2 regions of the Cellvibrio fibrivorans genome follow, and region 1 is predicted to be linked to the other one. Evidence: predicted binding sites of a transcription regulator. Region 1 holds the regulator's gene; the other holds the start of a gene.

Region 1 (4,431 bases):
ATATGGGGCATTTGCCGATGTATGAATCGGTCAGCATCAACCCCTTGCTGGGCTTATCCGTCGCTAAAGCGGCAGGCAATATGGGAATGACTGCTGAATATCTTGCGCTCTTGCATGGCATCAATCGCCAGCAAATGGACGAGTTCGGCGCGCGTTCGCATCAGCTCGCAGCCAAAGCGCGTGAGACGGGTAAATTCGCTCGCGAAATTATTGCGGTCGACGGGCATAACAGCGATGGATTTTTAATCTCGGTTGATCAGGATGAAACTATCCGCCCGGAAACTACAGTTGAGGCCTTGGCCAAATTGCCGCCGGTATTTGATCCTAAAAATGGTCAAGTGACAGCGGGTACTTCTTCACAGTTAAGTGATGGAGCATCGGTAATGCTGGTGATGTCGGCTGAGCGTGCAAAATCCTTGGGATTAAAACCTATCGCTAAAGTGGTTTCACTGGGGCTTGCGGGTGTCGATCCATCCATCATGGGTTATGGACCCGTGCCTTCAACAGAGAAAGCGCTGAAAGCTGCCAATCTAACCATCGACGATATAGACGCTGTTGAGCTTAATGAAGCATTTGCAGCCCAGGCCTTGCCGGTATTGAAAGATTTAAAATTGCTGGACGTGATGAACGATAAAGTAAATTTGCACGGTGGTGCTATCGCCCTTGGTCATCCTTTTGGCTGCTCAGGTACGCGCATTACCGGTTCACTACTGACAGTGATGCAGGATCGGGATTTGAATCTGGGCGTTTCAACCATGTGTATAGGTCTGGGGCAGGGGATTACGACAGTGTTGGAGCGTTTGAACTAATCTGCAACACGACCGTGTCTAGGGCGAAAAAGGCCAGCGTTGTGTTGGCCTTTTGTTTTTTTGTTGGGTTTAGGAAGCTATTAAAGGCCTTTGCAGCTAAAAATCTCTTGAATAGGTTTTGAGATAATTGGGTGCTAGAATGCGCGCCCGTTTCGCGCTGAGGCCGCAGAGGTAGTTATGTCGTCTTTTTACGAAATTATTGAATTGCTGAATGGTGATGTTGCTTTGGCGCGAGCTGACGATGAGAGCAATGAACCCTTGGTAACCATTCGTTTTTCGGAAGAATCCCTGGCTTTTTTAGGCGAGGAAAAATTCATGGTCGCCAAAGCCATGATTGAGGCGGGAATGGAGGCTGCGGGGGATATTGCTGATCAACAGGCGGAAGCTATGCTGGATGATTTGGTAGAAGAGCTAAGTGATACCGAAAAACTGATGTTGCACTAACCGATGGGTGAATGGTTTTGTCTGTTTAATTTTTTATTTGTTCAATTATTGAGGTCTTGCCTCCCTGCATTACTTCAATACTTCAAAGTAATCTGTCCTACCTTAAAAATTTGATTATTTAAATAATCTCAGCAAATTTAACGAACTCGCAACAGTAATCCCTGACACCCGCCGGTTTTAGCAGCCAATTCAAGCTGTGTAAGTTCTTTATCTGTCAATTTCCCCGGGCTTGATATCACCGTATGGCTATTGCCTGCAGAGAGTGCTTCCCAAGTGATCCACAATAGTGTTTGCGGATTCTGGCAGTGAATCACACGAATATAACGTGTATTAACACCGTAGGATTGCAGCAGCTCACGGCTGATATTGTGCGGTGCTATCCAGGTAATCCAGCGGTCGCTGCAAGCGTTGCTAAGAAATGCAATCATGGGTAACAGCAGCGCAACTTGCTCAGGCGAATCACTAGTCAATACCAGTTCGGTAACACCACTGGCAGGTTGTTGGCGAGTTGTAGTGGTTGCGGGTATTACACGGGCGATATTAGTCACGACGAATCACTCCTACACTAAGGCCTTCAATACTAAACTCCTGATCGCGCATATCTACCAGGATGACCTCGAACTCTGGGTTTTCTGGCCACAATTCAACCTGTGCGTTATTACCTATCCGTTTGAACCGTTTGACCGTCACTTCTTCGCCGATACGTGCAACAACAATCTGCCCGTTGCGCGCTTGATCGGTTTTATGAACAGCCAGTAGATCGCCATCAAGAATACCGGCATCTTTCATGCTCATGCCGTGAACACGCAGGAAAAAATCTGCGGTGGGTGAAAAAAAGCTCTGTGGAATGTTGCAGTAGTCTTCGATGTGTTCTTGCGCAAGTATCGGGTTACCTGCTGCAACGCGGCCAATAATAGGGATGCCGGATTGCAGTTCAGGTAGTTTTATCCCACGTGAAGCACCGGGGATGATTTCGATAGCACCTTTTCGGGCAAGGGCTTTGATGTGTTCTTCGGCGGCATTAGCTGACTTAAAGCCGAGAATCCGGGCGATTTCCGCACGCGTGGGCGGATAACCTGTTTCTTCCGCATATTGGCGGATGAGCTGTAGTACCTGTTCCTGGCGGGGTGTTAAGTCAGACATGGCGCACTCCTGAATCTGTTTATTTGTACAGTGGTTGTGATTATATACAGTAATTCAGGTTGTGCAATAGTTTTTCAATCTGCTGCTTATTTCACCCTGTTGCCGTAGCGTATGCTCTGTAATTGGCCCCGTGCAAAATACAAGTGCGTCATAAACTTGCCCTTACCGGGGTTGTAAGTCCAGATGTCTATGTTCTCGCATGTGGCGATAGCGATATTGTTTTGTACGTTGTTGTTACCATTTTGTATTCCCTGTGGTTGGGTGGTTGCTGCTACGGGTTGGCAGAAATTGTCGGTCATTACCGGATCGCCACACTTATCAATCACTTCCGCTTTGGTATCTCCCACTTGCGCAAGTTTGGTGTTGCAGCGCAGGGATTCAGCAACGCTCATATTGGAAAAGCTTGCGCAAATGGCTGTGTACAATAGTGCGGTAACGTATTTCTTCATGATTTTCTCCTGCATGTGGTCTCATCAACTCTAGCCGTCACAACTGAATGAGAAATGAATTAACTACTGAGTTTGCGCAATAATTTATCTAGCCAGCACGCTGGTAAAATGCGTTTCATAAAACCCACCAGATAGGTGGGGACGGTGACGTAATAACGTGCCTGCGGCTGCTTGGACTCCAGTGCGTGAATGACGCGTTGATATACAGCGTCAGGGCCTAATGTAAAAGGTGTTGTTGTTTCAGTCTTTTCAAGCCTTGCGATTGCGTTGCGGTAGGTTGCGAGATGACGGCTCTTCTCAATATCGATATGGTCTCGCAGTGCTGCCAAAGCATTTTTTCTGAATTGGCTTTCAATCGGGCCGGGTTCGATCAGGCTGACGTAGATGCCGGTGCCCTCAAGCTCAAGTCGCAGCGTATCGCTAATTCCTTCAATAGCATACTTGCTGGCGTTGTAGGCCCCGCGCAAAGGCATGGCTGCAATACCCAGTACAGAAGAGTTTTGAATAATTCGTCCATAGCCCTGTTTAAGCATAATAGGCAGGGCTAAATTAGTCAGTTCGCACCAACCAAAAAAATTTGTATTGAATTGCTGGCGCAGCGCGTTAATTGGTAAATCTTCTATTGCTCCCGGCTGGCCATAAGCGCCATTGTTAAATAAGCCGTAAAGCTCGTTCCCGGTAAGTTCCATTGCCTGTGCAAACCCTATCTGGATTGATGTTGAATTCGCCAGGTCAAGTTGCACGCACTCCAGTCCTTCTTGCTGCAAACGCGCCACATCTGCTATCGATCGGCAGGAGGCGATAACACGATAGCCGGCTTTCTTTAGTTCATGTGCAACGTAAAAGCCTATGCCGGTTGATGCGCCGGTTATAAGAATAGTTTTTTGCATTATTGTCAGTTTCTGGTTAAAGGTTTTAGGTATTTTGCCGTTAGCTTAAGGGTCGGGAATTGTTCTGTTAGCTCCGATAATAGCAAAACAAAATTCAAACACTCTGTGGTGATTTATGAATTCCTACTCTGCCGTGCAAAATTATTCCAGTGTTAAAGTACATTCCAGTATTGAAACTGCATCACCGCACCGATTGATTCAAATGTTATTTGAAGGTGCACTTGAACGTATTGCTCAAGCTAAAGGTGCTATGGCGCAAAATCAGGTTGCACGCAAGGGCGAGCTGATTGGTAAAGCGGTAGCCATTGTCGGAGGATTGCAAGGAAGTCTGAATGACAAAGAGGGTGGAGCTTTAGCTGCCAACCTCGATGGCCTATATGACTACATTATTCGTCGCTTGAGTCAGGCAAATTACGAAAACAACGTTGAGTACCTTGATGAATGTGGTCGTTTGCTGGGTGAGATAAAAACCGCTTGGGATGCGATTGGCAGTCAAGTGTAATGAGGAGTTTGTTATGGCGATTCAGTTGGTGTCTGCGCCTGACTATTGTGGTCAGGCTGGTATTACGGCGATGCGCAACCTACAGCAGGAATTAACCAAAGCGCTACAAGTTGAGGATTGGGATAGAGTGCGACATCTGGATCGCATCTGCGTGGTGTTGATTGATAAAGTCATTGCTGCTAATCGTGATGACA
Region 2 (4,431 bases), on a different contig from region 1:
GGGCGTTTTGTGCCTCGGCTTGCGAGCGCAGGGATTGCTCTTTGGCAGACTCGTAGGCTGTTGCCAAGGTTGCCAGTTGCGCCTGCAGGGTTTCCAGACTGGGCTCGTTGGCAGCTTGTGTCTGCTCGGCAGCATCTTCAGTCGGATTGAGCGGCTCGGCGGTGTTTTGGATATCGCTATAGTCTTGGGTTGACACTTGGGTACTCCATCGCAGGTTGGGCGGATGCAGGTAAAACACTGATCCGCTTGAATTACTGTGGACGCTATATGGGGCTGGCGCGGGGGGATTCAAGTTTTTGTCGCCAAAGTTTTTCCCGGCCTAGCCGTAACACTAAATAAGCGCGACCAATTTGCTGGCAGCGATAGATTACTACCTATACTCAAAACAAGATTTTTTATACCGACCCCGGCGGTCACAACCCACCGAAAACCATCTTAAAAAGGCGCACAACTCAGGTGCGCAACTGTTGATTAATGCGCCAAAAGAGTGAATCCGAACCTTAATAACCATTTGGGCCGGAAAGTCGAACTTATACGTTTAAATACTATTTGACAACGTTGTCCCTTGCGCCTAAGGTCAAACAACACCTGTTTATAACTTAGCCACTCCCAGGGGGCACAATGTCACTGCGCGTCAAAATCTGGATCGTCTCTGCTCAAATTCTAATCGGCCTACTGGGAATTATGCTGATCGGCCTGTACACCGTGCGCTACACGAGCAACCAGGACAATGCTGCGCGGGTAGAGCAGTTGCTCAATAGCACTTACGCCACGGTCATTCAGATGGAGCAGATGGCCGCACGCGGCGAGCTGGATGATGAGACCGCCAAAAAAATCGCCACCACGCTGTTGCGCAACAACATCTATCACAAGTCTGAATACGTTTACGTCGCCGATGAGAAGCTGAACTTTGTTGCCGCACCGCTCGATCCACAAATCCACGGCACCAGCTTCCACGAATTTAAAGATGGCAAGGGCAACAGTGTGGGCGAGATTCTGCAAAAGGCAGTTGATAAGGCCAATGGCCAACTCGCGCGCTACAAGTGGACCAAAAAACTGGATGACGGAACCATTGAAGACAAACTCTCTATCGCCAAACTTTCACCACGCTGGAACTGGGTAGTAGGCACAGGAATAGGCTTTAACGAGGTAAATGCCCGTTTTTGGGAAACCGCCAAATGGCAACTAACGGTCTGTTTGCTGGTGATGCTATTTATAGTGGTGCCGGTGGTATTGTTTGCGCGCAAACTGGATCGCGGCCTGGGCGCTGAATTGAAAGAGGTGCTGACGCTGGTGCGCGCAGTAGCGGGCGGCGACCTGACCGAGCGCGATGTACGCCAGGCGCCGGAAGACAGTATTTACGGGTCGGTGGTGCGTATGCGCCATGCGCTGCGTGAGGTGATCGGCGGCATATCGCAAATGGTGGCGCGCCTGCACTCGATCAGCGATGACATAGTCCACAAGGCCGAAACCAGTACTGCCATGGCAGAAGACCAGAGCATCAATACCATCAAGATTGCCTCCTCGGCCGAAGAATTTAATATGCAGACCAAGGACGCAATGCAGCAGGCCAAAGTCGCTACCAACCAGACTGACCACGCCTCCAAAACTGCTACCCAAGGGCAAAAATTGATCTCCAGTGCGGTGAAAAGCTTTGTGGAAATCGACAACAGCGTGATCCAGACCCAGGGCAGCATTGATGATTTGGCTAACCGGATTAACAGTATCTCGGCGGTAATTTCAGTCATCAGCGAAGTAGCCAACCAAACCAACCTGCTCGCACTCAATGCCGCGATTGAAGCAGCGCGCGCAGGTGAACAGGGGCGCGGATTTGCGGTAGTGGCCGACGAGGTGCGCCAACTCGCCCAGCGTACAACGCAAGCGACCAGTGAAATCAGCGAAACTATTACCGCCGTGCAGAACTCCAGCCGCGTCGCCAAACAAAATATGGATGACATGGTGGTACAACTGAAAGAAGGTATTGGTCAAACCCGCCAAGGCGGTGAAATTGTGGAGAGCGTGCGCCACGAGACCGATGAAGTCGCCAAGATGGTGGCGCATATCGGCAGTTCGCTGATCGAACATGTGCAGGCGAGCAGTTTGATTTTGGAGTATGTCAGCCAGGTTGAGCAATCGTCGCTGGGCACTAAAGATGCAGCGCGCGGCACACTGATGGCATCACAGCAAATTCGTGATGCCTCCGATGAACTCAGCCGCCAACTGGAAGGTTTCCGCCTGTAATTGAACCAGCTTCGACTTGCCACTCAGACCGCAGATACTGTATAAATAGCCAGACATTTATTCTTATTAAGTGTCCGGCTATTTTATTGCGGCAACACCTGCGAGGCGCCCATGCTGACTCATCTGAACATCCAAAATTTCACTCTGGTTGACCAGCTCGATCTGGATATCAAACCCGGTATGACGGTGATTACGGGTGAGACGGGGGCGGGTAAATCGATTGTGCTAGATGCCTTGGCACTCACGCTGGGCGACCGCGCCGAAGCAGACCGGGTGCGCACTGGCGCCAGCCGCGCCGACATCACCGCCACCTTCGATACCAGTGCCATTCCCAGCGCCCAGGAATGGCTACTCAATATGGATTTGCAACAGCCCGATAACCCGCAGGAATGCCTGCTGCGCCGCCTGATCAACAACGAGGGCAAATCCAAATCTTATATCAATGGCCAACCGGTCACCTTGCAGCAATTGCGAATTCTGGGCGAGATGCTGATTGATATCCACAGCCAGCACGAGCACCAATCACTGCTGATCAAAGATACCCATCGCCGCCTGATCGACGAATTTGCCGGTCAGACCGACCTCGCCAAACAAGTCCGCCTCGCCTTCCGCGAATGGCAGAGCCGGCTCGAACACTTTATCCACCTGCGCGATAACGCTGCCGATGTGAGTGCGCGCTTCCAACTGCTCAGCTATCAATTTAACGAACTGGAACAGTTGGGCTTGCAACCGGGTGAGCAGGCCAAATTGGAGGCCGAGCAGCGCAGCCTCGCCAACGCTGAAGAGATACTGCACGGCAGCCAGCAGTTGGCGGCGTTTTGCGGCGATGACGAGCAGGGTTTGAGTGTAAACCTGCATCGCGCGCTGCATATTTTGCGCAACCTGCCTGAGAAATCGGCGGCATTGCAAACGGCGGAGGAGCTGCTGACCAGTGCACAGATCCAGGTCGAAGAAGCGCAGCATGAAATTGATCGCCATATAGATAGTTTTAACCTCGACCCGGCGCGCCTCGCTGTGGTTGAGGATCGCCTGTCAGCGATTTATGACCTGGCGCGCAAACACCGTATCCAGCCGGAAGAGCTGCCAGCGTTTATTGAGAAACTCAGTGCAGAGCTGGAGCAGTTGCAGGGTGGAGATGGCAAACTCGACCAACTCGCGCAGCAGGTTGCGCAGGCTGAAAAAGCCTATCGTCAATTGGCTGAACAACTATCAGCCAAACGCAGTAAAGCGGGCACCAGCCTCGCCAAGCAAGTCAATGAACAACTCAAATTATTGGCGATGACCAATGCCAACCTTAGTGTCAGCCTGCTCCCGCTTACCGATAAACCCGGCCCCAATGGTTTGGAAGACGTGGAGTTTTTAATCAGCACCAACCCCGGCCAAGCGCCGCGACCACTGGCTAAAATCGCCTCGGGTGGCGAATTATCGCGAATTAGCTTGGCCATTCAGGTGATTACCGCCAAAACTTCGGCCACCCCGACGCTGGTGTTTGATGAGGTAGATGTCGGTATTGGCGGCGCTACGGGTGATGTGGTTGGTCAGCTATTGCGGCAATTGGGAGCGCGCGGGCAAGTTATCTGCGTAACGCATTTAGCGCAGGTAGCGAGCAAAGGCCATCAGCATCTGAAGGTAGTGAAGACATCCAGCAAAAAGAGTGCGGAATCTACTCTGGTGGAACTGGCAGGGGAAAGCAAAGTAGAAGAGATTGCGCGCATGTTGGGAGGTTTGAAAATTACCGATCAATCCCTGGCGCACGCACGTGAAATGCTGGCGCTGTAGCAAAAATGCCGGGCGAGCAACCGTTGAAAATAAAAAGGGCGCGATAAATCGCGCCCTCAAGCGGGTAAAACAAATCAACGTTTTCTTTCATAAAGCACTAACGTTTACCGCATCTAGCACTAACTTTGTTACATGGAACAGGGTTACTTGGAAACAACTCACCAAAAACATCGCTACCTAAACACTTGCCTTTCTCGCACTAACGTTTCTTTCTCACATACAACACTAAACTGTGATCGGTCAGTTCGAAACCATACTCCGCTACGATACGTTTTTGCAAGGCTTCAATTTCATCATTATGGAACTCAATGATGGTGCCGGAATCTATATCGACCATGTGATCATGATGTTCGCCGCGCGCTACTTCAAACACTGAATGGCCGCCATCAAAATTGTGTCTCACTACCAAAC

Evidence for each region. The regulator LexA, encoded in region 1, represses DNA repair genes until DNA is damaged. The targets are predictions, from matches to a motif close to ACTGTNTNTANANACAGT.
Region 2: the regulator LexA is predicted to act here: its motif matches at 2,278-2,295, upstream of recN (DNA repair protein RecN).

Annotation. Positions count from the first base shown of each region.
Region 1 covers NZ_JAVDVX010000002.1:358,880-363,310, forward strand. Annotated here, with positions in the region: gene fadA (acetyl-CoA C-acyltransferase FadA) at 1-809, shown strand, start outside; gene J2X05_RS06365 (hypothetical protein) at 987-1,253, shown strand; gene J2X05_RS06370 (cell division inhibitor SulA) at 1,391-1,801, opposite strand; gene lexA (transcriptional repressor LexA) at 1,794-2,396, opposite strand; gene J2X05_RS06380 (DUF2845 domain-containing protein) at 2,483-2,845, opposite strand; gene J2X05_RS06385 (SDR family oxidoreductase) at 2,905-3,735, opposite strand; gene fliS (flagellar export chaperone FliS) at 3,851-4,237, shown strand; gene J2X05_RS06395 (hypothetical protein) at 4,251-4,431, shown strand, end outside.
Region 2 covers NZ_JAVDVX010000006.1:284,171-288,601, forward strand. Annotated here, with positions in the region: gene grpE (nucleotide exchange factor GrpE) at 1-196, opposite strand, end outside; gene J2X05_RS16650 (methyl-accepting chemotaxis protein) at 622-2,241, shown strand; gene recN (DNA repair protein RecN) at 2,353-4,020, shown strand; gene fur (ferric iron uptake transcriptional regulator) at 4,220-4,431, opposite strand, start outside.